Regions from separate parts of the Ruegeria sp. AF2 genome, predicted to be linked through region 3. Evidence: riboswitches for the same ligand, from Rfam matches in the RefSeq annotation. Region 3 holds a riboswitch; each other region holds the start of a gene.

Region 1 (7,736 bases), on a different contig from region 3:
CAGCGGCACCGTCTCGGTCGTCCAATACTGGTGAACGATCGGGATACATGGCAGGTCCAGCCCCACGCGGCGCGCATTTTCGCGGGCGTAGTTGCCGGTGGCAAAGATCAGATGCTCGCAGGTGATCTCACCCTGATTGGTGGTCACTTTCCAGTGGCCATTGTCCAGCTTCTCATAAGCCTGCGCTTCGGTGTTCTGGTATACCTTGGCGCCGGCATCCCGCGCGAGCTTGGCCAGCGCCATGGTAATGTCGGCGGGATTCACATAGCCGTCTTCCGTGTGCAGAATACCACCCCGAATATCTGGACTTTGGTTCAGCAAGGGATGAATCTCGGCAATCTCCTCCGGCGTCAGCAGTTGGCAGGGCACGCCCGCAGCTTCGGCAATCGAGATATAGGACTGGAACTCATCCCAGCGCTTTTCGGTATTGGCGACCCGCAGCTGTCCTACCTTACGCAGTCCGACCGAACTGCCCATCTTCTCTTCCACCTCGGTATAGATGCGGATGGTTTCCATCGTCATCTTCGACACGTTGTGCGACCGCACAAAGGTTACTAGCAAACCAGCCGCATGCCACGTCGAACCCGAGGTCAGTGTGGTGCGTTCCAGCATAACGGCATCAGAGCATCCATGTTCGGTCAGCCCATATAGAATTGACGCCCCGACGCATCCACCACCGACAACCACGACTTTTGCATGTGACTGCATACTGCAACTCCTTCAACTTGTGCACGACCAACCGGGGGTCGCATTGCATGACGAAAGATCGATATGAACACCAAGGGTCTTGAGGGCCTTTGATACATCCATTGATCATGTCTCAAACGGTTGTGGCGAATTTTCACCGTGAACCGCTGGCGGGCAATTGCAAAAAGATTCACTTTGAATAAGATCAGCTAAGCCTGATCTTCGGATAGTGCTTATATAATATTGGATTTACAAACCATCACAGGTCAAATCACCTTGCTCAACAGGCCCTACGATCTTCCACCTGTAAGTTCGCTTATCAGCTTTGAGGCTGCTGCGCGGCATGTAAGCTTCAAGACCGCCGCAGAAGAGCTGAACGTCACGCCGGCCGCAATCAGCCATCAGGTCAAAGCGCTGGAGAACGAGCTGCAATGCGCGCTGTTTCTGCGCCATCATCGCGGCGTGGAACTTACTGAAAGCGGTGCTTATCTTCTTGTTGCCCTTCAACGTGGTCTGGAAGGCATCAGCGAAGCCCTTGGGCAGTTGCGGCGTCAATATGACAGAAAAGGTGTAACGATCCGCTCAACCACGGCAGTCAGTTCACTTTGGCTCACCCCGCGCCTTGCGCAGTTCTGGAAGCAATACGGACATGTTTCCGTGACGCAGGTCGTGACTGACCTCGGCATCGACACGTCAAAATGCGACCTAAGTATCCATTACGGCGATTCCAGCCGCGAAACGGGCATCTTCAAGACACTATTTCACGACAAGATCATGGCGCTTTGCAGCCCAAGGTTTGCGCAACAGAATCCCATCAAACGTGTTGAAGATATTGCCAGGGTCCCCCTAATTCATCTCGACGCTCCGGATACCGGCTGGACCGACTGGCGTGCCTGGACCCAGAAACTCGGCTATGAAGGCCCCCTGAATTCCGCGCATCGGGTCAACAATTACACGATCGCGCTTCAGGCCGCGCAGGACGATATGGGCGCGGTGCTGGGATGGGAGGGACTGACCTCGGAGCTGACCGCATCCGGAAAACTGGTCAGACTGTTGCCGCAAACCATCTCATCGCAACTGGATTTCTACGTGAAACTACACAACACCTCATCCGACCGCGCCAAGCTTGTGTTCAAGTGGCTCGGCCAAGCGGCTGACGGAAAGGTATAAACTCGGCTCAGACCTGATCAGGACGAAATATCTTGTGAGCGAAGATCGAGGGCCTTACCGTTGATTTCTCGCAGTCCTGAATAAAAGCAAGAATACAAACACCGATCCGATTGAAGTTGTGACGATCCCCACCGGCAATTCCTGCGGAGCCAGCAGAAGCCTGCTGAGAATGTCAGAGCCGGTCAACAAGGCAGCACCAACCATAGCGGCGGTAGGTAGAAGGTTTTTGTGCAGCGGACCAGCGATCCCGCGTGCAATATGCGGCACCATCAGACCGACAAAACCAATCACCCCGGCTACGGAAACAAACACGGCCGTTGCCAACGCTGCGGTGAAAAACATGCTGAACCGCAGACCCCGAACCGGCACACCCAGAGTAGCGGCAGTCAAATCCCCGGTCAGCAGCGCATCCAACCAGCGGCTGCGATAAAGCGAATAGCTCAGGATCAGCAGCAGACCGATGCACACCAGCGGGAACGTCTCCCAACGGGCCAGGCCCAGCCCCCCCAGCATCCAGAAGATGACAGAATGGGCGGCGCGGCTATCGCCGGCGAAAATCAGATAGTTGGTGATGGCCGAAAACAAAAACGACACAGCCAGACCCGCAAGGATCAGCTTCTCCGGTGCGCTGGTGCGAAGCCCATGAACCAGCGCCAGCACGATGCCCGACGCCACAAGACCGCCGCAAAAGGCAGCCAGCGGCAGAGTCCAGAAACCCAGAATATCTCCGGTCACGGTAATTACAAACACCGCCCCCGCTGCCGCGCCCGAGGACAGGCCGAACAGAAATGGATCGGCAAGGTCATTACGTGTGGTCGTTTGCAGCACCACGCCAACGATGCCCAGCCCGGCACCGATCACGGCTGCAAACAACGCGCGGGGCAATCGCAGGTCGAATACGATCCTATGCAGCGGTGACATCTCTGCGTCCTGCAACCCGGTACCGCGCAATATCGCGGTGAAGGTGTCGGACAAAGGAATCGAGGTTGTGCCGTAGATCGTGGAAATCAGCAAAAGGGCGGTCAGAACGACCGCCCCCAGCAACAACGTCAGGCCCAGTCGGCCCATATTAGCTCTGACCCGGATGCATCGCGCGCGCCATCTTCGAGATCGCTTCGATATTTGCCGGTCCCGGCGTCAGCTCTTCGTAGCGCAATCCGATCCAGCGTTCGTTCTTGACGGCATCAGTCTGCGACATGACGGGATGCTCCTGCAGGAACTTGAAAGTGTCCTCGGCACCATTGCCGGTCTGATAATCCAACAAAACCAGGAATTCCGGGTTCGATGCGGCAACGGCCTCCCACGAAGTGCGGCCCCAGCTCGTGTCCATGTCATGAGTGACGTTTTCACCACCGGCGGCTGTGATCATCGCATCGGGAATCGCGAATTTACCGGCGGTAAACGGAGCATCTGCAGGACCATCCAGAAGAAAGACGCGGGGCCTGGGCAGTTCAGCAGTCTTGGCTTCGATCGCTGCCAGCTGCTCTTTCCAGCCCGAGACCAGAGCTTCGGCCTTGTCTTCGACTTGCATCACCTTGCCCAAGCGCAACACATCGCCAAACAGAAGATCCATGCTGGCTTCGGGGCGATCCTTGTCCAGATGCACACAGCTTTCGGTTAGAACCAAGGTCTTGATTCCGAACGGTTCCAATGTATCTGGGGTCACATCACCACCCGGCTTCATGCCATAGTACCAACCTGCAAAGAACAGGTCGGGTTCAACCGCCACCAGGTTTTCGACGGTCGGATATTTCGGCGCAAGCTCGGGGATGTCGCCGCGCAGGGCATCAAAATCAGGGCTGGTCTTGTACCAGCCGGTGATGCCGGTCAGGCCGACGATCTTGTCCTGCAGACCCAATGCAAAGGCCATATCGGTCATGTTCATGTCATGCACAACCAGGCGCTCGGGCGCGGTATCAAAAACCAGCGGTTCGCCGCAGTTGTCTACGGTGACTTCTTGCGCAGCAGCACCGCTTGCCATGGCGGTGGCCAACGCCACGGGCCAGATGTATTTCATCTCAGTGTGTTCCTTCGACTAAGTTGAGACTGTGGTTCTTCGAATATCAAGCGCCGGGATCACGCGGCCTTCGTGGAGAAAGCAGAGGAAATCAACGCCAAAAGTTTCGCGGACTCTTTCGGGTGTCAGCACCTTGTCCACCGACCCAAACTCGATCATGCGGGTCGATTTCATCAGCGCCACGTGTGTGGCGAATTCGGGGATCATGACCAGATCGTGTACGATCATGACCACGGTGATCCCAAGCTCGGCGACCAAAGACAGCATCCGCCCTTTTGCATCAGGATCCAGATGGTTGGTCGGTTCGTCCAGAAACAGCAACGAAGGGTTTTGCGCCAAAGCGCGCGCGATATGGGCACGCTGACGTTCGCCTCCGGACAGTTGGGCCATGCGCTTGTCCGCGAGATTGGCGAGACCGGTCAGGTCTAAAATCCGGTCCAGCTCTTGCGCGTGGCCTTCGGCAGAGCGGTCCGCACGGATGGGTATTTGCCCCAGCGCAACATAATCGCGTAACGCCAAGCGTCCATCGGGCAGTTCCTGCTGACCTACCACTGCAATCATGCGCGCACGCTCTTTGGCAGAGAGCTGTTTCAGACTGCGTCCTTTGATCCGAACATCGCCAAGTGCCAGCGGCTCAGCGCCGCACAACAGATTGAGAAGCGTCGTTTTCCCCGCCCCGTTCGGGCCGGCGATGGCTAGAATGGAACCCTCGTCCAACTCGAACGAGACGCCCTGCAACAGCACATCTCCGTTAAGGGCATAATACTCAAGGTTTTCGGCAATCAGAAAGGGTCGCAACGTCATTGCGATGCCCCCTGTTCGATCCGCGGCATGCGCGAGAGGGTTTTATTGAACAACGCCTGCGGGCGATCAGTGGCATTTGTCCAGCCATCCGGGCTTTCACGATAATGCGCTGCAAACTCAGCCAGCGCCTGCACCTCATCCGCGGTCTGAATGCCACCAAAAAGGTATTGCGCCTTTCCTACGGCCTGGAACCCAACCGTTCTGGGACTATCGCAGCCTGCCATGCAAGACGACGCGCGGATCGCAAAACTGCGATGTAATTTCCCGGTCAACGCATCGCAAATTTCATCAAGGGGCAGCCCTTCAGTGCAGCTTTCGCAGACTAGAATGAAATGATCAGGCGTATCTGGCATGGTCCACTCCACTTGTTTCCAAGCGCATGCGGAAGCTGCCGACAATGTAAACACGCAATTGACGCGCCATCAAAGCCTCCTTCCAGGACGCCCCGCCCCGGGTTGGTTAAACATCTGATGGCAGGTCTCCTGACTTGCGGGTCCGCGCTCGGCCAACCTTCCCGACCCTGTGGACCAGTGGCTGTTTGGCCTTGCTCACCGCTTACAGTTGCGGGGGCAGTTACGGAATTGGCACCTTTTGGCAAACCTCACCGTATTCCCTTTTCATCCCGCGGCAACACCACCGGGAACCATCAATCGATTGAGTGCCCGAGAACACCGGACACGTCAATGATAAAGTCGAAGGCGCTCAACTCTGGTCGAGGATCGAGCGCCGCCAACCACGTGTCCGAAGCACCAGCCGAATAGCTTGGGCTGCGCGCCGAATTTGTCTGGCCACGGCTGTCCATAGTTGGTGTGTTTGGAAATTAGACAATCTGAGGTAAGCTGAACAAATTTAGAGGTTTAGCTTTGTCAGCGCCTTACCCCTGTTTGATCATTGCCTGGGTTTATCCAAGGAGACGGTTCTTTGACGCATGTTTCGCAAAACGCATTGCCGCCGGATATTGTTGATGATGTCATTGACCACAATCTCGAGGCCGTTGCACGGTGGAAAGGCCATCGCTTAAGGGCTCAGCATGGGCGCAGTCACGGGTGCGTGGCTGCAACATTCACCGTCAGAAACGATCTACCAGAACAGTTCCGTCACGGCCTGTTTGAACAGCCCGCTGCCTATTCAGCCGCACTTCGCTTTTCCAACGGCGCGCATCTGGATGACCGGAAATCGGATGCCCACGGGATGGCGATCAAGCTTTTTGACGTGCCAGGCCCCAAGCTGATCGACGCCGAGGCACTTGCGCATCTGGGGACCACACAACTCAGCGACGAGTTCGATTTCGTATTGGTCGATCAGGATGTGTTTCCCAGCTACGTCCCCGATGAATATGAGCGATTGGGCAGGCTTGTCGCCACATTACAAGCGGTCCAGCACGCGATCAAAGGGCGACGAAAATGGAGCCTTAGGTTGATCACCAAAGGGCTGCGCGCAGGATTTCGCACCTTCCTCACTCGTGAAGGCAAGCGTCAGTTTCGCGTCGCGAGTGATTTTGCCTCGAACTATATGCACTCGCCTTTTGAGGTCCATTTCTGGTCGACAACACCGTATCGGCTGGGCCCCGATCTAACAGTCCGATACCTGGCCCGCAGCGCTAAACCAAAAATTCCGGCACATCCGGTAGACGATCCAGATGGGATCGGGCAGTGTTTGCGGCAAGACGTGGCCGATGGAGATAATCACTTCGAGCTGTGTGTGATTGAGCCCCCGCGCCCGGCCGACGAATTCGATGTGCTAGACAATCGCATCCGGTGGGCATGCGATCCGCAACCAGATGCACCTCTTGATCCGTACCATCATACCGTCACGCCCGTGGCGGATATCACGATTCCCAAAGGTGCAGAATTTGATCCGCAGAATGGCGACGCGATGAGCTTCTCGCCCTGGCGTGTCACGGCAGATCACGAACCTTTAGGACCGATTAATGCGATCCGGCTCAGAACCTATCTGAGCCTGGCCCGCGCCCGGTTCCCGAATCGATGACCAAACGGAGATGTATTGATGCTGGACGTTGATGATCTGATCAAACTCGGATTCAAGATCTCCCCACCCGTTACGAGCTATTTGGCCGCGATCAGGCTTGCAAACGCCGCGAAGATCCACCGACCGCGGCCCTATACAATGGGCGCAGACTACACGACATGGCCCGGCGTGTTTTCCCATCGCTGGATCGGTCGGCATACGACGCCAGAAGACCTCTCACCCGTCCTGCCGTCGGAAAGCGAAGTTGCTGATCTCTTTCGCCGACGGACACAATTGGATGGCAGCCCGCTTACCTTGATGTGCCCGCAAGGATCGACACTTTTGTTTATCTCGGCCGCACAATGGTTTACCGACAGTTTCCTTCGCACCTTTGGGGCGAAAGGACCGGTTGATCAGACGGATTCGAACCACGAGGTCGATCTGTGCCAAATCTACGGGCTGAACGATTTTCAGACCGACATGCTGCGCGAACGCGATCCCGATACCAATGAATTAACCCACCGGTTGGCCTTTCGTCTGGATACACAAGGCGAGATGTGGGCCCCGAAGCTGTTTCAAAAGAACCAATCCGGTGGTGTTAAGCTTGCGCCCCCCTTTGATGGCAGTCTTGCCACTGGCGAGAATTACGGAAAGCCCCTGCACGATCCATGCAAGCTGTGGAATGCGGTGAAACGGGCGCATCCGGGTCTCAGCGATCACGCGATTGACCAGCTACTGCTCGATTTTCATGCAACCGGGCTCGATAATGGCAATGGTACCATAGGTTATATCGCGATCAATACACTGATGTTGCGCGCCCATAACACCTTTGCCGACCTGTTGTGGCGCGAAAAGCGCGGCATTTCGGGCTGGGATAAAGAGCGTGTGTTCCAGACTACACGCTGCACCTTGATCGCATTGCTGATCAAGCTTGTGCTTGAGGATTACATCGCCCACATCGCCAATATGCCATTCAAACTGCCCGTTGGCGTCAATCGCTGGCAGCCCTGGCATCACTCCAACCAGATCGCGATTGAGTTCAATCTGCTCTACCGCTGGCATTCGATGATCCCCGAACGGTTCATAATCG
Region 2 (7,736 bases), on a different contig from region 3:
GCGCTGCTCAGGATTATGCTTGGGTTGGTTCTTGCAGCCCTGTTCATCGCTATCGTCTGTTTCGGCACGGCTACATATCTCATGCTGGCTTCTCTTCCGGACTATGAGGAAGATTTTAGGTTAGAGGGTTTGAAAGATTCTGTGGACGTCCTGAGGGACTCTATGGCGATCCCACATATCTCGGCTTCATCCCCGTCCGATGCCTATTTCGCACTTGGTTTCGTTCATGCGCAGGATAGATTGGGTCAGATGTTAAGGGAACGACGGTCCGCTTCGGGTAAAGTACCAGTTCCGCGATATCGCGATATAGATCCAGTTTTGTCTGAAATGCTGATCGCCTATGCAGCCGGTGTCAATGCCTGGATCGGGGAGGTGTCAAAAGACCGGCGTGGCCGGGGGGCACCAGAACTGTTGTTGTACGATGAAAAGACAATCATGGCCTGGCGGCCAGAGGATAGTCTCAGAATAACTCAACAGTTCTTAGGTAATCTGCGGCAGGCCGAGAGTGGCGGCGCGTCAATTCCAGGCGACAGACCGAAAACACCCGGATTGCTCAAGAGCACGCCAAAAGCTCGGCTGGGTGCCTGGGCATTGACCAGTGAACGAACGGTTTCCAATTCCCCAATTCTCGCGATCGAGACTAGCGGGCCGCTTTCGCTCCCATCAACCTTGTACATGGCTGATCTTCAATTTCCCTCGGGGGCAGTAGCAGGGGCGACTTTGCCCGGCGTTCCGTTCGTTGTTCTGGGTCGTTCAAATGACGTTGCTTGGGCCTTGGACTCAAATGCCGGGCAACCTGAATTGCAAAACGGCACATCCGAACGGGTAGATAGCGATATCTTTTTGAGAACTCTTTACCGACTGACACAGGTAGTCACCGCAAAAGACGCCGTGAAGTTGATCTCTGAAATGCCTCTGTTCGGGTTGGAGACCGTCGTTATTGACAAAGAAGACGTCATGACCTGGCCGGGCATCTCCGATGAAGATGCAATCCTGCTTCGGCAGCAAAGGCTCAAAGAACTTGATGCGCGCCAACGCGTTTTTTCAGTTGATGGTGTTATGGCGGTACAACAAGATACCGTTAGTTCAGCAGCGCGTAGCTTGTTGCCTCTGATGGCAGCGGACTTGTGGCGTTCTGCACCCATGATCCCCGCAACCGACGACCCGCTCGATGGAATCCGACAGGATGCCTTGAACCGCTTGGCTGAATGGAACGGTGAAATGGATCGTTTTTCGCCGGAGCCATTGATATTCTGGGCATGGACGCGTGCTTTGCAACGCCGATTTCTACAGGATGAATTTCCTGCGGCGCGTGATTTGTGGACCAATCCGAATCCATATTTTCTTGCCGCGGTTCTTTCAAATAGAGACGAGGCCGCGATGTGGTGTGACAATCGCACCTCAACTCGTGTCGAAACCTGCGACGAGTGGATCGTTCTCGCACTCGACGATGCGCTCGTCTGGATAACCGAGCGCTACGGTCCCGACCTTTCTTCGTGGAGCTGGGGAGCTGAACACATTGTGAATCTGGATTGGTCTGCGGTTAGCCCAGCCGGATTCCTCAATGGGTTGTTATCTGTGCGGGAACCGAAGTCCGGAGGACCTTATTCATTGCTCTCGTTTCAATTCGGGATGTCTGACGAAAAACCGTTTGCAACAAATATCGGCACGAATTTTCAGGCCGTCATGTCTGTTTCAGAAGACAAAGGCTTCTTTTTTCTGACACCATCCGGGCAGTCGGGACACCCGCTTTCGCGGTTCTACAAGAACTTGTTTTCTTCATGGATGCGCGGTGATTACAGGATGATGGCAATGGATCTGGCAGTAGCAGAGGGTGGGGCAGTGGGGCGATCCAAACTAACCCCCCACATTCAGGATGAAGCTGACTGATTAAAGTGCGGCGCCGGGAAACCTGATCAGTGTCAATGTCCCTCATCTTCAGGATGAAATGCCACTCAAAGCCCAGGACTGATTGATATATCGGGCACCACGCCACAGTGATAAATTGCGAAAATCGGCTGTGGGATGCTGATTTCAATGGGCATCCCACAGCACACGCGATCTTAGGTTCCGCGCGCCTGATTACTGCGCATGCGCCAATTCAGCATTTTCACCTGGCGTTCCAACGGTTTCTGTTCCTGTTGAGTGTATGTTACCCTCCGAGGCTTTCAGAAGCCGCAAGGCGTTAGCCACGACCAGCAAGGACACTCCGACATCTGCGGCGATTGCACCCCACATTGATGCCAATCCAAAACCGGTAAGGGTCACAAACAGTGCTTTGGTCGTAAGTGAGAAGCCGATGTTCTGACGGATGATCGACATGGTTCGACGTGAATGATCGATCAGCCAGGGTACTTTGCCGATGTCATCAGTCATCAGAGCAATGTCTGCAGTCTCAATAGCAGCATCAGATCCAACTGCACCCATCGCAACTGCATAATGTGCCCGAGCCATCGCAGGCGCGTCGTTGACGCCATCGCCGATCATCGCAACCATCTCGTGCTGTTCTGCCAGTTCCTCAATCGCAGCGACTTTGTCCTCCGGCAGAAGTTGGGCCCGGACTTCGTCGATGCCGACTTCGGCTGCTACCGCTCTCGCTGTTTGTTCGTTGTCACCAGTCAGCATGATGATTGACTTCACGCCCTGCGCATGAAGCCGGGCTACGATGCTTCGGGCTTCGGGTCGAATGCGGTCCCGCAGCTCAAGCAAACCGGTTAACCCGTTCTCATCCCCGACAACAACAATTGTGCTTCCCGCGCTCTCGATTTGGTTGCGCAACTCGGCAGGGATGGACGCGCCAAAGCCTTTCTCGACAGCGAAGCGGTCAGAGCCAAGCCAGATATCTCCACGCTCGGTACGGCCTTCCAGACCACGACCGGGAACGGTTCGGATGTCTTCAGCCGCCGATATCGAAATGTCGGTCTGTTCTGCCCGGGTCAAAATGGCGCGGGCCAGCGGGTGTGAAGACCGAACCTCAAGGCTGGCAGCGTTCGCCAACAGCTCCTGCTCGGATGCGGCGCCCAGCGGATAGACATTGGCCACTTCAGGCTCGCCCATGGTGATCGTGCCTGTCTTGTCCATGGCCAGTGCGGTGGTACGCCCGGGGGCTTCGATATATGCGCCGCCCTTAATCAGAACCCCAGCCCGGGCCGAAGCGGTCAAAGCCGCAACGATTGAAACCGGTGTGGAAATGACGAGCGCACAGGGGCAGGCGATAACCAGCAGAACAAGTGCATTGTAAAACCAGAAGCCCCACGATGCGCCAAATGCAAGCGGTGGGATCAGGGCGATAGCCACTGCGACGACCATAACGATGGGCGTATAGATCCGCGCAAATTTTGTAACCCACTGCTCAACCGGCGCACGGCGAGCATGAGCATCACCGACCATCCGGATGATCTTGGCAAGCACGGTATCGGACGCTGTTTTCGTCGCACGTATTTTGAGGGTGCCTTCACCATTGATTGTGCCGGCATAGACCTCATCACCCAGCTCTTTAGGAATCAGCGCGCTTTCACCTGTGATTGGAGCCTGGTCAACGGCACCAGCCCCTTCGATGACTTCCCCGTCAAGTGGAATGCGATCCCCACCCCGAACGATGAAGCTGTCACCGACAAAGACATCCGCCGCCGGGACCGTTGCCTCAGAACCGTCAGCACGAACCAGCCGAACCGTCGGGGGGGCCAGATCAAGCAGTGCGGATACCGCGTTCCGAGCACGTCCGACACTCCAGCTTTCCAGATAAAGAGAGAGCGAAAAGAAAAATGCTACAGTTGCCGCTTCAAAAAACTCACCCAGAGCGATGGCACCAGCGACGGCAACAACCATCAAAAGGTTCATATCCGGCGAAAGTCGACGCGCCGAAGACCAGGCCTTAGGGGCCACCAGCCAGACGCCAAACAAGATCGCGACCGCGAACAAAGCTGCCTCGGCTAAAGGCATCGGAACCTCACCATGTCCCGAGAACAGCCCGAGCGCACCGCCCATGCCGGTTTCGAAAATGTGCCAGCCAAAACCTGCTGCCCAAAACCCTCCGCTAAGAGTGGTGAACCGCCGCTGACGTGCAATATGCGCCGCCTGGTCCTGGGCGGCATTTCCGTCATCCCATGGTTTGGCGGTCATACCAGTACTCGCAACCAGCAGCATGACATCTTCGTCAGATAACTTGGAAGCACTATCAAGAAGTGTCATCCGACCGTTGATCACATCAAATGCAAGATACTCTTCACCACCTGCTTTCGGGCCGACGACACGGTTCAGGATCGCCACCTCTTCGGCGCAATCAAGGCCAGAGACCTGAAAGCTTCTACCACCTTCAGGAATTGGACCGGCGGGGGCGATGTCGCCACACCCGCCACTACCGCATGCGTGGTGACCATGTTTGTTTTCGTGGCCATGGTCGTGGCTATGGGTATCGGATGACATGATTGGACCTCAAGAATCTCTATGGTCCTTTGTAAATAGTTCCTACAGTAACTAGAGCTTCAATACCTTTTATATTTTTTTCATCCGGGTTCTTTGCCTGCGATATTGTTAGTTCATTTCGTCTTGCGGGCCGGCCGTGTGGATGCAATCTAATTGCAGATGACGCAAAAAATTTGGAACAGATCAATGCAGAAACGGATCGCCATGACCATCACGTTAGTCTCGATTACGGCTGGTTGCTCAGCCCAGTTCACTGGGGCCAAAAGCAAAGCACTTGAACCAGGCAACGTGCCAGATTCGGTGGTAGCGCTGGCAGGGCCGGCGCAGGATTTGACCACGGCACGCCTTTTGCCAGAAGATAATTGCTTTTGGTATGAGCACAGCGGACCTGTCGAGACGACATTGGTACCATTGCGCGCGACGAATGGCGCTCCGATCTGCATTGCGCGCGACGCCTGATCGAAATGAGGGCAGCGACGTCCACCTACGCTGCCCAAAATTTATGAGCGGGCTGTGACGCTATCTTCGGCCGAGTATAGGAAAGCGGTCGAGCCGGTTTTCACGTTTGGGTAGAGGTCATTGATATGAGCCATGATCATTCGCACACATCCAGAACTTGCGCGACCGCCGATGCTTCTTGGCTCAGGCGTGCCGTGAATTCTGAGATATGTGTCTCGGTCTCCAACGTATAGATAAAGGGCACGAGAGCCGAGAGCATTATTCGGCCCGGGCTCCATGCCATTCCGGAATTCCGCGTATTCGGGGTTGCGCTCGATCATTGAAGCGGTTGGTGTCCAGTGTGGCCATTCGACCTTTCGGCGGATAACATAGGTGCCGGGCTCGTAAAGATTCCCACGCGCGATCGCTACGCCATAGCGCATTGCGGTCCCGCCTTCTTCGATATGATAGAGATAGCGCGCGACGGCATCCACATGGATGTCACCTGGAACCAAACCATCATTTGCCGCGACGCGTCTTGGTAAAAAACGGTCATGAACACCCCACGGATTTGAGGTCATTGGATCGTAACCAATTGGCGTGACTTGACTGTCCCAATAGGTCTTCTGCGATGCGGTTGGCCAGGTTTTGGCGATCAATGGACTGGCCGCAGACGCCGAGAACAGCGCTGTGGTGGATTGAATGAAATGGCGCCTTGTAAGCATAGGTCTCGTCCTGGTTCACAAGTTTAACGTATTTGGATCGCACTATCGCGAATTAATCCGAATCTTAAAGCCTCTAGCAGCTAGAGCTTCAAGAGGTTTCAGGTAACGCTTGGTTTACCCTGTCGATCAAGTGACCGGTTGCGTGAATCCTGCTTCGGTCGAGTTTACATTGGAATAGGTCGCAAAGACAATTGACACAGGCGAAGCCGCCATTGTAGCGGTGAATTGCTTTCGGTTCCTGATGGCGGAAGCCAAAAGGATTAAAAGGGAATACGGTTCGGTGTTTTCAATGGCGCCAATTCCGTAACTGCCCCCGCAACTGTGAGCGGAGAGCGATGCCAAGACACCACTGGTTTGTAATGGAACCGGGAAGGTTGGCGGAGCGAGCACCCGCGAGTCAGGAGACCTGCCGTAAAGCGCCGGGCTATGCCCAGACTGAACCTGTCGGCCTTGCGGTCGATTCAACCTGACAAGCCGCCGGGTGAGGCGGTAGGGAGAAAGAACATGCATATCGAACCGGGCATCGTGAATGGTGCCAAAATCGCGCTTTCCTATGTTACCGCCGCAGGTGCGGCTACTTACGCAGCGAAAGAAACGTTTTCCACATTGCGAGCGAATGGACCTGCATCTTTTGTTATGCGCTCGGTGCTCGCCACCGTTGGTGTTTTCCTTTTCTTCGAAGTCCTGCCGCATTTCCCGGTTGGTGTCTCTGAAGTCCACTTCATCCTGGGGTCGACGCTGTTTCTGCTTCTCGGTGCTGCACCCGCGGCTTTTGGATTGGCAGCTGGTCTCCTGATTCAGGGTGTGTTTTTTGCCCCGTTCGATCTTCCGCAGTACTTCATCAACCTGACCACTCTGCTGGTGCCGCTATTTGCGCTAAAAGCACTGGCCAGCCGCATCATCGCACCCGGCACAGCATATGTTGATCTCAAATATGGCCAAGCTCTTGCGCTGAGTGCGACGTATCAGGGAGGAGTAGTCGCATGGGTTGGGTTCTGGGCCTTCTACGGCCAGGGTTTCGGCGCAGAAACCATGGCGTCGGTTCTGTCCTTTGGCGGCGCTTATATGCTGGTAATCGTCATTGAGCCGATTGCTGATCTGGCAGTGCTTGCGGCAGCCAAGGCGATGCGCGGTTTGAACAGTACAGGTCTGGTGACTCCGCGTTTGTACAACGCTGCGAAAGCTTGACCAAAGTTTGAAGCGGTGTCCTAAACTTGGGTTGCCGCGAAACAACCAATAGTCGCAGGACCAAAATTTTATTGTGGCGCGTCTCGAGGGCGCGCCACATTGTTTTTAGCCGCTAGAAACCTGTACCCAACGATCAGGGTGATTTGGGTCCTGTATTCGTAGGAAAAGATACCTCGTTTCCTTCCACGATTTGATCCTGTTGGTGACATTGTCCAGAATCAAATCGCCTTCACTCGAGCGATAAACTAAAACTGCATGGCCACTGCGATTGGTGTCTAAGACAGTTGCAATAAGTAGCTTCGTAGGATCCAAGCCGTTCTGAATTAGTTCAAACTTCTTTTGCAAAGCGAAATCTTCGCAATCCCCTGACCCCTGCATTGGTAGCGTCCAGTATTCCTTTGTCCCGTATTGGTTTTGATCCGAAACGGCGCGGATCCTCCGATTGACGCGCAAGTTAATCGCTTTAACGATCTGTTTCTCCTGCGCTTCTGGCAGACCAGAAGTACGAGTATTCGCGCACGCCCACGAATAATCTTTGCAGAGTGATTTGGCGCCAGATGGCGCCTGAACCTCTCTATCTAGTTTGATCCAGGGAAGCTCAGAAGCTTGCAATGAAGCGGCGGAGACAAGGTAGCTGCATATGATACAGGCCAACGATAGATAAACTGGTAACCGTTCCGAAAGTTTTTTCTGAGCGGAAGTAGGTTTTGTCATATCTGCTTTCCCCATACTCGTTTCTCCTGGGTATCTGAAGCTACCAAGCCAAGAGAACTCTATTTCAATCTTTTATGTTCATCGACGCATTACAACAGCTTATTCAATTTAAAATGCAGAGCAGCAAAGTTCGCGAGCGCGCAGTTTTTAGTCGTGATTGTGTGCGTGAGCTTAATTGAGATTCTTGCAGCGGCATAGAAGAAAGCCGGCTAGTAGTTCTGGGTTAGAAACGCTTGAGGTTTGGGA
Region 3 (7,736 bases):
CCGGACCCATTCGGGCGCATCCCTTGGCGCAGCCCGATACATGCAGGCTGCCTGCAACGCGCGCGGCCAGGGCGCGCGCCACACCGCGGGTTTCGACCTGCGCCTGCGGGCAGTATGGCGCGCCGGGGCAGGCGTCGGTTGTTCTCAGCGGGTCGGTGCCATCTGTGACAAAGTCAAGGGCGGGTATCGCCGCCCCGCCTTCCAACAGGAACAGCCGCCATGGTGTGACCCGCAGGGCAGTGGGGTTGCTGTTTTCAATCAGTGAATGGAGTTGCCGCGCCGGTAGTTGCCCAAAGGCAGCGCCATAGAGTGTCCCCTGCGCGCAGGCTCCCGGTTGAAGAGGCACACCAATGGGGCCGGGCGCGCTGCCTTGCCACTCGTTGGGCAAACCATATGTGGCAACGGTCCGCGCCATGCGGCGGGTCTCGGTTGTGTGGGTTTGCGCAAACCACTTCGCCAACGCGATCACTTGGTCGATTGCTTGGGCTTCGCTCACCGCACGCCCGGTTTCGGCCCCGTCCGCGCGCAGGATCAGGCTGCCCGAACCGAGTTCAAGCCGGATATCCGCCGAGTCATCGGCCAATAAACGCTCGGAACCTGTGTCGATGGCAAAGCCGAACTTGGCAGGTAAATCCGGAAGCTCGGCCAGACGCTGGATCAATTCCTGTGTCAGCCGAGCGGTCAGATCACCGGCTTCATAGAGTGGCGAGACCAGAATGTTGCGGCGAATTTCGATTCCGGGTTCGGCGTCCAGCAGGTTCAGCGAGGAAAGCGCGGCCAACAAGGATTGATGGTCGGTTTCCTTTACTCCACGCAGCTGAAGGTTGGCGCGGTTGGTAAGGTCGATCGTGCCATTGCCGAACCGTTCCGCCAATTCGCACAGCCCTATCGCCTGTTGGGCATCCAGGCGCGCCAGCCGAGGGCGCACACGCACGACCAGCCCATCACCGGACATCATCGGGCGATGGGCACCGGGGCACCAGCCCTGCACGATGGGCGCACTCATCCCAACCCCTCCAGGTCGGCGCGGATCGAGTTCCGGCGGGTATGCCATAGCCCTGCCTCCAGCAGTGCCCGGAACCGATCCTGCATGGCCTGATGTGCTTGCGGGTTTGCCTGTTGCAGGAAGGCGTCGACCTCTTCATTGCCCAGCGTGGCGTCGTGGTACAGATCGAACAGATGCGGTGCGACTGTGCCGGACAGATGCGCGAAAGATGCCATATGATCCAGCGTCGCCGCGATTTCAGCGGCGCCCCGGAACCCGTGCCGCTGCATTCCGGCAATCCAGCCCGGGTTGGCGGCGCGGGCATAGACGACGCGGCTGATTTCCTCGGGTAGGGTGCGGGCGCGCGGGTTGTCCGGGTTGGTATTGTCCAGATGATAAAGCTGCGCAGTACCACCAGTGATTTTCTTGGCGGCAGCAAATCCGGCCTCGTGCGTTGCATAATCATTGGCCAGCAACAAGTCCGTCTCGGTCAGGTCCTGTAGGTGCACAAAACTGTCGGCGTTGGCGACGCGTTGCGAGATACCGTCCTTATCTTGCGCTATATGCTCGCCTTCCAAAGCGAAGGAACTGGCATCAAGCCAAGCCTCACCCGCTTGCACGCGTGCCTCATCCGTATAGGTTTCGGACAGATGAGTCATGTTCAGACCATAGCTGCCGGGGGCTGGCCCATAGACCCGCGCCGCAGGCTCCTGACCGGCGTAAGGATTCCAGTCGGGTGCTTCATCTCGTTTGGTCAATGCGCGGACAGCCTGACCGTACAGCGCTGAAAGCGTCGGGAACACGTCCCGGAACAGGCCAGAGACGCGCAGTGTTACGTCCAGACGCGGGCGGCTGAGATCGGTGATCGGCAAAACTTCGATGCCCGAGACCCGCTCAGACCCTTTATCCCAAACCGGCTTCACTCCCAGCAGGTATAGCGCCATGGCGAATTCCTCGCCCGCTGTGCGCATAGTGGCCGAACCCCAAAGATCGACGATCAAGCCCTTGGGGTAGTCGCCTTCTTCCTGCAGATGCCGCCGAACCAGCTCTTCGGCGAGCTTGACGCCTTGTGTGTAGGCCGCGCGCGTGGGAACCGAGCGTGGGTCGGTCGTATATAGATTCCGCCCGGTCGGCAAAACATCCGTACGCCCGCGATAGGGGGATCCGGACGGCCCGGCCTCGATTCGTTTGCCCGCTAAAGCGTCAATCAGGGCAGAGCGTTCAGCTTGGGCTGAGGGGGCAGCGTCGAAATTGCCCGTCTCATCGGGGACGCGCCCAAAGATATGCAGCCCATCACCGAATTGGCTTTCCTTGATGTCGCAGACAAATCGGTCAATGCGCGTGATCGCCTCGGCGGTACAGGTGGCCTGATCGAGGCCAAGATCGCTTTCCAGCCCGATCGCCTGCGCCTCGTCCCGGATATCTTCCTGCAGGCGATCGCGGCGTTTGGGGTCTAGCCCGTCCGCGTTCGAGAACTCGTCCAACAGCGATTCCAGCCGCACCATGCGATCTGGTGTGCCGCTTTCCTTCATCGGGGGTGGGATATGGCCCAACGTAACCGCCCCGATCCGACGCTTGGCCTGCGCGGCCTCGCCGGGGTCGTTGACTATGAAGGGGTAGATCACCGGCAGATCGCCGATTAACGCCTCGGGCCAACATTCGTTGCACAAGGCGACTGATTTTCCCGGCAACCATTCCAGCGTGCCATGCGCGCCGATATGGATCAGCGCATCCGCGCCCAATCCTTTGCGCAGCCACAAGTAAAAGGCGACGTAGGCGTGGCGCGGTGTGCGCGACAGATGGTGATAGTCGTCATCGCGCAGTTCGGGTGTGCCGCGCTCGGGCTGCAGCGCGATCAGAGCCTTTCCGCGACGCAGCGCAGTGAAGTGGAATGCGCCGTTTGTGAAAGCAGGGTCGTCTTCGGGAGTGCCCCAAACCTTATTGAGATCGGCGCGGAGTGTTTCCGGTAGCGCCGCCAGCGCCGCCTGATAATCCTCTAGCGGCCATGAAATCCGGGCATCAAGAAGAGTTTCAGCAATTGGCTCGGCAGGCGCGGTGTCATACCCGTCGCCTTGCAGGTCGAGCAACATTGCCTCGGCCGAGGCCAGCGCATCCAGACCCACTGCATGTGCCATCTGCCAGTCTTTGCCGGGATAGGTCGATAGTACCAGCGCCGGAACCTGCTCCGCTCTGGGTTTGTCGTGAAGGTTCAGCCAGCCGGAGATGCGGTTGATGATGGCTTCGATCCGTTCGGGTTCAGCCCGATGAGCGAAGCGAGAATATTCGAGATGCGGGTCGCGTTTGCCCGGCTCTTTGAAGGATACGATGCCCGCGTTGATCCGCCCGTCCACTTCCGGAAGGACCACATGCATGGCAAGATCAGCTGGTGAAAGGCCACGTTCCGCTTCGGCCCACGCTTTGCGGCGTGAGGTGGCCAGCGCCACCTGAAAGACCGGCACCTCTGCCACATCGAGAGGTGAGGTGCCTGATGCGCCCTTGCCTGAGAATGAGGTGGCGTTGACGATCGCCGAAGGCTTCAGCGCCACAATAGTCTCGCGCAGCCAATCGGCGGCATTTGGTGCTTTGAGCGACGGGGCAAACAGGCCGACGGCCTCAAAACCTCGCGCGCGCAAGCTGCGGATCAGCGCTGCGATTGGGGCTGTGTCCGCCGAGGTCAGATAAGCACGATAGAAGGTTACGATGATACGTTTCGCATCACCGGGCAGAGCGTTTTCTGCAGGGATCACACCGCGATCCGGGCACCAGGCGCCGCATTCGGGGATGGTCTTCGCGCCCATGACCGGACCTGCATACAACCCCGCAGCCAGTGCCATCTGCGCCAGAGCGGCCTGCGCCGCGACCTCACCGCCGGTGTCGCACAGATGCGCCAGCCGCCGCAGGGTCGAGACAGGCAGGGTAGAGTAATCATCCAGCCGCGTATCCTCGCGACCGTCTGCGGGCAGCACGGCCAGTGCAATCCCTTTGGCCTGCGCCAGCGCCAGAACCTGCTGCAAGCCGTAGGCCCAATAGGGCACTCCACCGATCAGACGGATCAGGATGCCCTTTGCGCCCTCCAGTGTCTGCTCGACATATGTGTCGACTGAGAGGGGATGCTTCAGCGCCGTCAGATTGGCCAGCCGCATCGTTGGCATGCGTCCTTCAGGCCCACCTCCACGATGCCATCCCGCCGCGAAAGCGCCAAGGTCACTGTCGGAAAAGGACAGCACCACCAAATCCGCCGGGCTCTGACCCAGATCGGTCGGGGTCTCGGTTTCTTCGAGCCCATGGCTTTCGCGGAAGACGACGTGCATAGGTCTTACTCGGCAGCCTCGGTTACACCCACGAGGATATCGCGGATCTCGGCCACTTTGATATCGTCATGCTCGGCAATGACCACAAGGCGCGAGCGACGGTCTTCGCCGGGCTCCCACGGGCGGTCATATTGGTGACGCACGCGCGCACCGACGGCCTGAACCAGTAGGCGCATGGGCTTGCCCTGAACGGCGGCATAGCCTTTGACGCGCAGGATATTCAACTCGTTGGCCAATCGTTCAATCTTGGCGACCAGATCAATCGGATCGGTTTGCTCGGGCAGTTCAACGATGATGCTTTCGAAATCGTCATGCTCGTGATCGTGATGGCCGTCGTGATGGCTGGGACGCGCGTCCATGTCATCCTCGGCCGCGGCTTCTAGACCCAGCACGACGCGGACGTCCACGGCACCCTCGGCCACTTCGACTACGGGCAGGGGGCGGGGCGCTTCGGCGGCGATGATCTCTTTCGTTTTCGCAACGCCTTCCGGGCCAGCCAGATCGGGCTTGGTCAGCAGAATGATGTCGGCGCAGGAAATCTGATCCTCGAACACCTCGGACAAGGGAGTTTCATGATCAATCGAGTCATCTGCCATGCGTTGCGCATCCACCGCCTCGACATTCGGAGCGAACCGACCAGCGGCCACGGCCTCGGCATCGGCCAGAGCAATCACGCCATCGACGGTGATTTTCGAGCGGATATCGGGCCAGTCGAACGCCTTCAGCAGCGGTTTTGGCAGGGCAAGACCGGAGGTTTCGATCAGGATGTGATCGGGGCGCGGCTCTAGTGCCATCAGGGCTTCAATGGTCGGGATGAAATCATCGGCCACGGTGCAGCAGATGCAACCATTGGCCAGTTCCATGATGTTTTCCGCCGGGCAATCAGGAATGGCGCAGGACTTCAGGATATCGCCATCGACGCCGACATCGCCGAATTCGTTGACGACCACCGCCAGACGCTTGCCCTGCGGGTTCTGCATCAGATGGCGCACCAGTGTGGTTTTGCCCGAGCCCAAAAAGCCGGTGATCACAGTGACGGGGAGTTTCTCGAGATTGCTCATTTCAGGGCTCCAATCGGGGGAATGCGGGCCGCACAGTTTTTGCGGAAATGTTCGGGACGTTCGCGCCATTTGACCAAACCGTCCTCGGTGGCGAGGTATTTGGCTGCGCCTTCGACGATGGTTTCGACATGGTCGATCTCGTTCAGATGCTCATACACGAAAGTCCAGCGATCCGGTCCTCCGCGTAGCACGATCGAGCAGCCTTCATCGCAATTCGACAGGCATTCCACAGCTTTCAAGGTAATGCCTTCGGGCAGGCCCGCCTGTTCAAGCGCCTTGTGCAGCAACGTGCCGGGGCGCTGGGCGTCATCCTCGACAGGCAGCCCGCGACGGCAGGTAGTGCAAACCAGCAGTTCGACCGGTGCGGTCTCGGTCATGTCTCTCATCCCCCCAAATCCTCTTCGTGGGGGACGGGGTTTCATGCGGGCCGATCACAGCCCCACACCGGAACACCCCGTCCGGTTTCATCTTCGGGCGTTGGCAGGTCTCCCGGCTTGCGGATGTCAGAGGAGGCCTCTGTCGGATGTCCCGCCTTCCCGGCCATACTGCCAGTGGCTTTGGGCACCCTCTCCGGTCACGGTCGCGGGGGCGGCTGCGTTTGACGGCAAAAACCGCTGACGCATTCCCTTTTCATCTGCTCTCGCAGACACCAACGAAAGGGACATGCGGCAGGGCAGGGTTGCTTGTCAAGCGAGTCGCGCCGATCCGTGAAAAAGCGGATAAAAAGCGACCTGTCGGGGTCGCTGGGCGGCATGATACTTCTGCAACGACGTGCTGGCATGGCAGCAAGATGCGAACAGGAGGATACCGCGCATGAAAGTAGGGTTTATCGGGCTGGGGAATGTAGGGGGCAAGCTATCTGGATCGCTGCTACGAAACGGTATCGATCTGACGGTTCATGACCTGAACCCGGATCTGGTGACCGAATTCGTCGCCAAGGGTGCCAAAGCCGCCAAAAGCCCGGCGCAACTGATGCGCGATTGCGATGCTGTTATAACCTGTTTGCCTTCTCCTGCGGCCTCGGATGCGGTGATGCAGGAAATGTTGCCAGAGGTCGGCCCTGGCAAAATCTGGATGGAAATGTCGACCACCGACGAAGCCGAAGTCAAACGCCTTGGCGCAATGGTCATCGAACGAGGCGGCGCAGCGGTGGATTGCCCGGTTTCGGGCGGATGTCACCGGGCAGCGACGGGTAATATCTCGATCTTCGCAGGCTGTGATCGTGAGACTTTTGAACGTATCCTGCCATTCCTGACCACCATGGGGCGGCGCATTTTGCACACGGGCGATCTGGGCTCGGCCTCTGTTCTGAAGGTGTTGACCAATTATCTGGCGACCGCCAACCTGATCACCTGCGCCGAGGCATTGGTGACAGCCAAGGCCGCCGGCATGGACCTTGGAACCACCTATGAGGCGATCAAGATATCGTCAGGCACATCCTTCGTGCACGAGACCGAAAGTCAGGTCATCCTGAACGGCTCGCGCGATATTTCCTTCACCATGGACCTGGTGAAAAAAGATATCGGTCTGTTTCAGGAGGTCGCCGACCGTGCCGGAGTTCCCCTTGAGATAAACCCATTGATGATCAAGATTTTCGAAGATGGCATCGCGCGATATGGTGAGCGTGAACTGTCCCCGAACATCATCAGGCGGCTAGAGGACGCGACCGGACTGGAGATCCAGGCGCCAGGGTTTCCAACCGAGATGCTGGACGACGAGCCAGAAGAACCGGGTTACGAGGTGATCCCGCAGAGTCGGTAGATCGATTAATCGGCAAGCATTGCGGCTGTCTGGCGACCTGGTTGGACAAAATTCTGGTGCTATTCTAAATAGGTCGACAGGAGTCCGACACCGGCACAGGCAAGAGAACAACTTATGACGAATGAGACCTTTCTCATCGTAACAACGATGAAAAACGAAGGGCCTTTCATGATCGATTGGGTGGCCTACAACCACGCAATCGGCTTTGATGACATTCTGATTTATACCAATGATTGCGCTGATGGTACCGATGCCATGGGCGAACGGTTGCAAGCGCTTGGCTGGGCTCACCACCAACGAAACAGGCTGGGTCCGCGCGCTGCGCCGCAGGTTCGTGCATTTTCGCTTGCGCGGAATCACCCAAGCTATCTGTCATCGGATTGGATTCTCAGTTTGGATGTGGACGAGTATATCAATATCCGTTTGCCCAATAGTGATATAAGAAGCCTCGTTGAGGCCAGCGGCGTGGCGGACGCGATCTCGATCTGCTGGCGCATGTTCGGAAACGCGGGTCAGAACGATTTCGTTGATCGACCCGTACCTGAGACTTTCTTTCTGGCCGCCACCGAAGACGGCTATCCGCATCATCGGACCAAAGGGTTCAAAACGCTGTTCCGC
Region 4 (7,736 bases), on a different contig from region 3:
TCCCTTGCCGGGGCCACCATTCGGCGGCGGGGGTGAATCCTGCAGACGCTTGATCAGCTCCTCCGGGCTAGGCAAGTCGGCCACATGGGTCAGGCGGATCACGGCCATTTCAGCGGCCATCATGGCGTTGGGCGCGGCGGAAACCTCTTCGAGCGCCTTCAGCAGCATTTGCCACATGCGTGTCAGGACCCGCATAGGCAGAGCCTCGGCCATTTGTTGACCTCGGGCGCGTTCGTCGGGGGAAACTGTGGGATCTTCGGCGGCGTCCGGAGTGATCTTGACCACCGAAACCCAATGCGTGATTTCGGCCAGATCGCGTAAGACAGCAAGCGGATCAGCCCCTTCGGCATATTGCCCGCTCAGCTCGGTCAACGCGCCCGCAGCATCGCCGCGCAGGATCATATCCATCAGATCCAGCACCCGGCCCCGATCGGCCAGCCCCAGCATCGCGCGCACCTGATCCGCGCTGGTTTCACCGGCCCCGTGCGATATCGCCTGATCAAGCAGCGAGGTCGCATCCCGCGCCGATCCTTCGGCGGCCCGGGTGATCAACGATAACGCATCCTCGGCAATCTGCGCCCCTTCGGCATCTGCAATCTTGCGCAGCAGTCCGATCATATCCTCAGGCTCGATCCGACGCAGGTCGAAGCGCTGACAGCGGGACAGGACCGTGACCGGGACCTTACGAATCTCGGTGGTGGCAAAGATGAACTTCACGTGTTCGGGGGGTTCTTCCAGCGTCTTGAGCAGCGCGTTGAAAGCGCTGGTCGACAGCATGTGAACCTCGTCGATGATATAGATCTTGTAGCGCGCGGAGGCCGCGCGATAGCGGACGCTGTCGATGATCTCGCGGATGTCATTGACACCGGTGCGGCTGGCGGCGTCCATCTCCATCACGTCGACATGGCGGCCCTCCATGATAGCCACGCAATGTTCACATTGACCGCAGGGTTCGGTTGTAGGGCCGCCGCTGCCATCGGGACCGATGCAGTTCATACCCTTGGCTATGATCCGAGCGGTCGTCGTCTTGCCGGTACCGCGGATACCGGTCATGATGAAGGCCTGCGCGATCCGGTCCGCCTCGAAGGCGTTTTTCAGAGTGCGCACCATGGCGTCCTGACCGACCAGATCGGCAAAGGTTTCGGGGCGGTATTTGCGGGCAAGAACCTGGTAGGCGGGGCTGGGCGTCTCGGTCATGTCTGCTCTGTCGGATTCGCGTTACGCCGCAGCGTAGAGGCCCCCGCCGCCCGCGTCCACAGCCAGCCGGGACGATTTTCATTTTGGAATGCGTGGGTATGCGGCTAAAATCCACTCTATTCTATTTACTGGACCAGTATGTTGTTGGGTGAAGTTTGTTTGGGGGGAGATTATGTCGCAACTGGTGGTTTATGCGTTGCAGGTCGGCGGAGGCACCTTGGCCTTGTCCTCGATGCCTGGGCGTGGAGGAACGTATACAGAAGACCTTGATCTTATCGCAGACTGGAAGCCCGGGCTTGTGATCTCGATGACGACTGAGGTTGAGATGATTCAGGATGGTGCGCGGAATTTTGGCGCTGATATTCAGGGGCGTGCCAGCAGATGGGTGCATTTGCCGATCGAAGATTTTGGCACGCCACCCAAGGAGATTGTGGAGCGCTGGCCCCGCGTTGGCGCGACTGCCCGTCAGGCGTTGTCAGGTGGTGGCCGTGTGCTAGTGCATTGCCGTGGTGGCTGTGGCCGATCCGGGATGGTGGTTCTGCGTCTGATGGTTGAATGCGGTGAACGGCCTGAGGCGGCATTGAAGCGATTGCGTACGGTGCGTCCTTGCGCAGTCGAGACAAATGCCCAGATGCTTTGGGCCGTTGAACCGGCCCGTGTTCAAGCCGTTTGACGGCTTAGACACCAACATGTGGCGAGATTTCGCCACCGTTGTGCTGCACCAGAAGCGAAGCCTCAAGCATGGCGCAAGGAGGATTCCTTAGCAGGTCTGCGGGTAGGCTGCGGTACTCGGTTCCGAACATCATGTCTGCGTAGTCATCCAGCCGGCCGGTATCGATTTCAGGATCGGTTCCGCAGAATACACGTATCTGGTCGCATTGGGCGCGAAAGCGGGCGGTACATCCCTCTGGGCAGTGCGACAGGTCAATACTGCCTTCAATCTCAAACCCAGATTTTGTGACCGGTTTTGTGGTGGACATGGCCTGCGTCAGAGCCCGCGCCATTTGCGCCAGTGCGGGGCAGGTTGCCCCAGTACGTTGGCACACGGTCGCCGCGAATTCGTGCGTTTTAGTCTTCCAGATCATCAATGCGCCCTCCGCGCGCAGGGCGAGGGCGTGGCACAGGTTGGTCGGTGCAGAGCACGATCAAACCCGTCCCGGACACCCCGCCCGAGTTTCGGTTCTACATCTGATGGCAGGTCTCCTGACTTGCGGGTCATCGCTTTGCCGACCTTCCCAGCCTTCAAGGCCAGTGGTATCTCGGCATTGCTCTCCGCTTACAGTTGCGGGGGCAGTCTCGGACTAGGTTCTTTCCGGATTTATCCGGGCAGAACCGCACCGTGTTCCCTTTTCATCCCGGCCCGATTGGGCGCGAGAACCATCGCGACATGGCTAGCGGCTGCGCCGTGCCCGAGTCAAGAAGATTGCGTCAGGCAAGTGACGTACGGTCCAGCCACGTCAACCTTGACTTGAGGCGCTTCGGGTGAACTGATCAGTTCAGTCGGTATTGGAGGGCACCATGTTGGACACGCAGCAGGCGGTTGTGACCGAGGATTTTCAAATCCCGTCCGGCCCGGCAATGTTGTCGGCGCGGCTTTACCGTCCGGTTGCCGACCCCGAAAAGGTGGTCGTCATAAACGGTGCGACTGGGGTGCCGAGGGATTACTATCAGTACTTCGCCCGATGGCTCGCCGAAGAACAGGGCATGGCCTGCCTGACTTACGATTACCGGGATTTTGGTCACTCTTTGGTGGGTTCGCAAAAGCGGTCAAATGTCACCATGGCCGATTGGGCGTTGATCGACATTCCATCCGCCCGGGCCAAGATGCGCCGACGGTTTCCGCAGGCCAAGCTATGGAGCATCGGTCATTCCTTGGGCGGAATGTTTGGCCCGATCCAACCCGATATCGATCAGATCGACAGGATGATCTGTGTCTGTTCGGGTCTGGTAACGCTGGCGGATCACCCTTGGCCTTATCGCGCTTTGGCGGCGTTGTTCTGGTATGGTCACGCGCCGCTGGTGGTCAAGGCGCTTGGCTACCTGCCCGGGCGGTTGGTCGGGTTTGGATCGGACCTGCCTGCCCAAGTCTATTGGCAATGGCGCAAATGGTGCACCGCCCCCAAAAGCTATGTGCCAGAGATCGGCACGACACTGCCCGCCGCCCGCTGGAAAGACTTGGGCAAACGTGTCGATCTGTTTACCTTCGCAGATGATGAAATGGTGCCGCCGGATGCTGTCTGGCGTCTTGCCGATCTCTATGGACCCAAAGCCGGGCGCCATCTGCTTGCACCAAGCGAATTCGGAGTGTCCAAGATCGGCCATATCGGTGCATTCGCAAGACGGAATGCGGCAGTCTGGCCTAGACTGATCGCCTGATAGCGCTAGGCACCGGTAGGTCGGTGCCCAGCTTCGTTATAGCCCTTTACGGGATTTTTTCTCGTGCAACACGCTGCGCACCATCTTGCCGAAAGCCTTGTCACGGGCGCGGGCCTGCGCCACCGAAGCGGAATTGTGTTGGTCTTCGCGCCGCAGCTTGCGCCAGCGGTCCAGCCGCGCGGGATCAAGCGTACCAGCGTCGATTGCCGCCTGCACCGCACATCCGGGCTCAGTCTCGTGCTGACAATCCGAGAAGCGGCAATCCAGGCTGAGGTCTGAGATGTCCGAAAATACCTCATCCAACCCCTCCTGCGCATCCAGCAGACGCAACGCGCGCATGCCGGGCGTATCGATCAGCCAGCCGCCATTGCGCATGCGATGCAAGGCGCGTGCAGTTGTTGTGTGCCTGCCGCGCGCATCATCTTCACGGATACCTGCGGTGGCCTGATCCTGCCCCGTCATCCCGTTGGCGAGCGTCGTTTTCCCAACGCCGGATGATCCAAGCAAGGCGCTGGTTTGTCCTTTCGGACACCACGACAGAACTTGTTCGAGATCGCCGTGATCCAGCGCGTTGACCGCAAGTACCGCCAGAAACGGGGCGAGCGATTGGGCTTGATCTACATAAAGGCTCGGATCATCGCACATGTCCGATTTGGTCAGAACGACCACCGGATAGCAGCCTGCCTGATGCGCCAGCGCAAGATACCGCTCCAATCGTGGCAGATTAAAATCGGCGTTGCAGGAACTGACGATGAACAGCACGTCTACATTTGCAGCGATCAACTGCGCTGCAGCTCCGGTACCTGCCGCTCGGCGTTGAAGCAGGCTTCGCCGGTCCAGCATACGGCGTATTCGTTTGTTTTCATCCACCAGAACCCAATCTCCGACGGCATATGCACCGGTTGATTGATCCAGAGATAACAAAGGCGATTCACCTTCAGGGCTCAGCCCGATCAGTCGATCCCGGTGTACGGCCGAGATGCGATACGGAAGAAGTGACGGATCAGCCGTATGCTGAGCCGCGAAATGAGAGGACCATCCGAGGTCCGATAAGGAAAGTAACATTGGTCTGCCTGTGATCAGAAACAGCAATCCCGTCGAATGACAATCGCGCATCCGCCGGTGACGTGTTCAGGCAGTCAGTTGATCGGAAAGGATCAGAACCAGTCTGCCCGAAGGGTTTTTGCTACAATCATAAACGCCCTCCTGCGGCTGATAGGTTCTAAGTGAGAGGTTGGACATCGACCCAAGCGGGGCTCGTTGTGGCTGCTTCCTTCCGGACCTGACCAGGTTGGCGAGGCGCTCGCCCGCGCCAACCTCTCAAAGCCGATATAGGTGCATCCCCTGAAAATGGCAACCCGTCAGAAGGTCAGATGAATGCGCATGAAACCATCCGTATCGTCGGGCAGAATGCGTGGATGATACTCAGCAAGCTCTGTAACATGGTGTAGCGCGCGCGGCCCCGTTGTCAGGATCGCGCCCTGCCTTTGGTTTGGTACAAAAGAAAAGGGGCGCGGTGCATGCGCAAGTGGGTCGGCGGGCAATGTGCCCGCGACGTATTTGCATAGAATATCCTGTATGCTGATCTGAGGCAGGTCAATCATACGGGCTTGTCGCGCAATTGGAAAATGACCACCGCCATTGGCGCGGTAGTTATTGGTGGCGACAAGGAAACTCTGGTCAGGCGCAATCGGCTGCCCATCGAATTCCAGGTTGCGTATGCGGGAAAATGCCGGATCAATCACTCGACCGAGCGTATCGAACCGCGCCGGTTGCGAAAGATCGATCTGGTAGGTGACGCCATGCAGGACATCGAAGTTGAAGCCCGTGCGCTGAGGATCGGCAAGATCGATCGGGGCGACTGAGCCAAGTTGATGGAACAGCCCGGCTGACATCTCAAGCCAGTCCCGAATCTGAGAACCTGAGGCCAGCACCGCGCGCAATTCATTAGGAAAGACACTGAGATCGGCGATATGTCGAACTGAAATCTCGCCTGAGGGGATATCCGTGTAGTACTTGCTTCCTGCGCGCCCGCCGAACTTTGCCGGGGCGGCTGACGATATGATAGGCAAATCTGCCCAGTCGGTATCGACCAAATGCGGGCGTAGGGCAGCGGCCTGAGCCGCCGCAACCAAGGCCAGACCGCGATCCGGTACGCAATATGAGAAGTAGCTGTGCAGCGTGTGTGGGATTGTGCCCACTGGCCTGGTCACCCTTTTGCGCGTCGCAGCGTGGCCGGTCGCAAACAGCTCTGTGATCCTTTGGCATTCGGGTATTTCTGTGCCCGATTGAGCGATTGCCCGCGCTTCGACATGGCTGCCTGTAATGCGCCAATTGCCGGTGGTATCTTTTTGCAGTGTCAGATCAATGATCCCAAGATGAGACCCGGCCCAACCCTGCATGACAACCGGCGTTCCATGCACAAGCCCCCGCGTACTGTCGACGAATGGATAACCATCATGCGCCTTTCCAGGCAGTGTCAGATGGGTGTGGCCTGCGACGACGGCATCAATCAGCGGCATCTCGGCCAGCGGGATGATCGCGTTTTCCATATCCGGCTCGGCCATTGCCGATCCCAGTCCGGTATGCGCAAGGGCGACAATCAGGTCGCAACCTTGCACGCTGAGATCTTCAGCAGCGCGCCACGCAGCGGCCAGAATGTCTGTTACCACGACCCGGTCCGTTAGCAGATGTGCTTCCCACTGTGCGGTTTGAGTGGGCAAAACAGAAAGAACCCCGATGCGGATTGCGGTGCCCTGTCCATTTAGTCTGACAACTCGATGCAGAATCGTGTGTGCATCCCACCCTTGTTCGGTCTGAGTGGTTTGCATATTGCTGCAAATCATTGGGCAGGCGGTTTGGCGAGCGATGCGATTGACGAGTTCCAACCCAAATCCGAAATCGTGATTACCCAATCCGATCGCGTCATAGTTTAACGTGTTGAACGCGCGTGGCAGGGGATGGGCGTCTGGCACGTTTTCAGCTGCCCAGTTGCCAAATGGCGTTCCCTGCAGGCTATCACCATTGTCAAACAACAGCACAAGGGCTTCGTCGCGTTCAGCCTGTCTGCGCGCCTCGTGAATCAGGCTGGCGGTACGGGTCAAACCAATCGCAGGTTCGGGGCGATCCGAATAGTAATCATATGACGTCAGGTGCATGTGTAGATCGGATGTAGCAAGGATTCGAATCCGTGCGCCATCATCTGCATCTCTTCGTTGTCGCATTAAATACTTTGATTTCAATATCTTCAACTTTTAGCTGTCAGTGTGCCAACGTTTCCACCATGAGGCCGATTTAATGCAATTTCCGGGGCGATGCTGCGGTCATTCCGCGGCAGGGTCGAAAAATGTTTGGTCGATACCCGTTGCACGATCAGGTAAGACGTGGCAGCCCTTTGCGCGGCAGTCAGGAACGGCAGGCATGAAACGCGCAGAACAGGTGACATTTGGCGGCTCGGCACTGGATCGGGCGGGTTTGCTGCGCGGCGACGCGGACAAACTGGCACAGGTTTATCGTGACCCTTTGGCAACATGTGTGTTGCTGTGGCGTGGCAAACTGTTGGTTGAGGGTGAGGCACTGGACCGGCTCGCCCGGCTTCCGATGACGCACAAGATTCTCGAACAGGGCCCGGGCGGTGTGATCGAGCAACCGATTTTCCTTGGAAAATCCGAGGATGGATCGCCGCTTTTTGCCATGGACATCTCGGGCTGGGCGGCTGAAGGGCTGGATTTATCCGGTGTCGGAGATTTTGTCGACCGCAGCGAACAGCAGCACCCTGATCTGCCCGAGGGGTGTGTCTTTGCCGAGCTGCGCCGCATCATGACACGCCTCAACCCACGAGACGCAGAGATTGCGGCAACCGCCAAGGCGGTGATCGGCTGGCACGAAACGCATCAATTCTGTGCCCGATGTGGTGCCCGCAGCGAGATGTCTCAGGGTGGATGGCAGCGCAGTTGCCCGGCCTGCGGCGGCCAGCATTTCCCGCGCACCGATCCTGTGGTCATCATGTTGATTACCCATGGCAATTCGGTGCTGATGGGGCGCTCTCCGGGCTGGCCTGAAGGCATGTATTCGCTTTTGGCTGGTTTTGTTGAGCCCGGTGAAACGCTGGAAGCCGCTGTGCGGCGCGAAGTGATGGAAGAGGCCGGCGTGCCCGTGGGCGC

The links. A riboswitch is a leader RNA that binds a small molecule or an ion and turns the genes downstream of it on or off. The one in region 3 is predicted to bind cobalamin.
Region 1: another riboswitch for cobalamin. It lies ahead of ACR0NM_RS08015 (DUF1636 family protein); the one in region 3 lies ahead of ACR0NM_RS10880 (DUF1636 family protein).
Region 2: another riboswitch for cobalamin. It lies ahead of ACR0NM_RS15965 (energy-coupling factor ABC transporter permease); the one in region 3 lies ahead of ACR0NM_RS10880 (DUF1636 family protein).
Region 4: another riboswitch for cobalamin. It lies ahead of ACR0NM_RS19930 (hypothetical protein); the one in region 3 lies ahead of ACR0NM_RS10880 (DUF1636 family protein).

The regions. Positions count from the first base shown of each region.
Region 1 is NZ_JBQFZC010000002.1:40,308-48,043, reverse strand. It holds gene ACR0NM_RS08040 (GcvT family protein) at 1-708, opposite strand, end outside; gene ACR0NM_RS08035 (LysR substrate-binding domain-containing protein) at 964-1,857, shown strand; gene ACR0NM_RS08030 (FecCD family ABC transporter permease) at 1,912-2,925, opposite strand; gene ACR0NM_RS08025 (ABC transporter substrate-binding protein) at 2,927-3,874, opposite strand; gene ACR0NM_RS08020 (ABC transporter ATP-binding protein) at 3,893-4,678, opposite strand; gene ACR0NM_RS08015 (DUF1636 family protein) at 4,675-5,031, opposite strand; cobalamin riboswitch at 5,134-5,341, opposite strand; gene ACR0NM_RS08010 (catalase family protein) at 5,600-6,667, shown strand; gene ACR0NM_RS08005 (peroxidase family protein) at 6,686-7,736, shown strand, end outside.
Region 2 is NZ_JBQFZC010000005.1:56,083-63,818, reverse strand. It holds gene ACR0NM_RS15985 (penicillin acylase family protein) at 1-1,890, shown strand, start outside; gene ACR0NM_RS15980 (heavy metal translocating P-type ATPase) at 2,083-4,425, opposite strand; gene ACR0NM_RS15975 (hypothetical protein) at 4,612-4,884, shown strand; gene ACR0NM_RS15970 (L,D-transpeptidase) at 4,926-5,588, opposite strand; cobalamin riboswitch at 5,804-6,016, shown strand; gene ACR0NM_RS15965 (energy-coupling factor ABC transporter permease) at 6,093-6,776, shown strand; gene ACR0NM_RS15960 (transglutaminase-like cysteine peptidase) at 6,882-7,505, opposite strand.
Region 3 is NZ_JBQFZC010000003.1:24,521-32,256, reverse strand. It holds gene cobG (precorrin-3B synthase) at 1-1,006, opposite strand, end outside; gene cobN (cobaltochelatase subunit CobN) at 1,003-4,296, opposite strand; gene cobW (cobalamin biosynthesis protein CobW) at 4,302-5,357, opposite strand; gene ACR0NM_RS10880 (DUF1636 family protein) at 5,354-5,734, opposite strand; cobalamin riboswitch at 5,820-6,026, opposite strand; gene ACR0NM_RS10875 (NAD(P)-dependent oxidoreductase) at 6,132-7,118, shown strand; gene ACR0NM_RS10870 (glycosyltransferase family 2 protein) at 7,233-7,736, shown strand, end outside.
Region 4 is NZ_JBQFZC010000011.1:670-8,405, forward strand. It holds gene ACR0NM_RS19920 (DNA polymerase III subunit gamma/tau) at 1-1,197, opposite strand, end outside; gene ACR0NM_RS19925 (phosphatase domain-containing protein) at 1,370-1,870, shown strand; gene ACR0NM_RS19930 (hypothetical protein) at 1,875-2,282, opposite strand; cobalamin riboswitch at 2,374-2,593, opposite strand; gene ACR0NM_RS19935 (alpha/beta hydrolase family protein) at 2,716-3,573, shown strand; gene rsgA (ribosome small subunit-dependent GTPase A) at 3,610-4,638, opposite strand; RNA gene ffs (signal recognition particle sRNA small type) at 4,798-4,896, opposite strand; gene ACR0NM_RS19950 (bifunctional 2',3'-cyclic-nucleotide 2'-phosphodiesterase/3'-nucleotidase) at 4,935-6,797, opposite strand; gene nudC (NAD(+) diphosphatase) at 6,994-7,736, shown strand, end outside.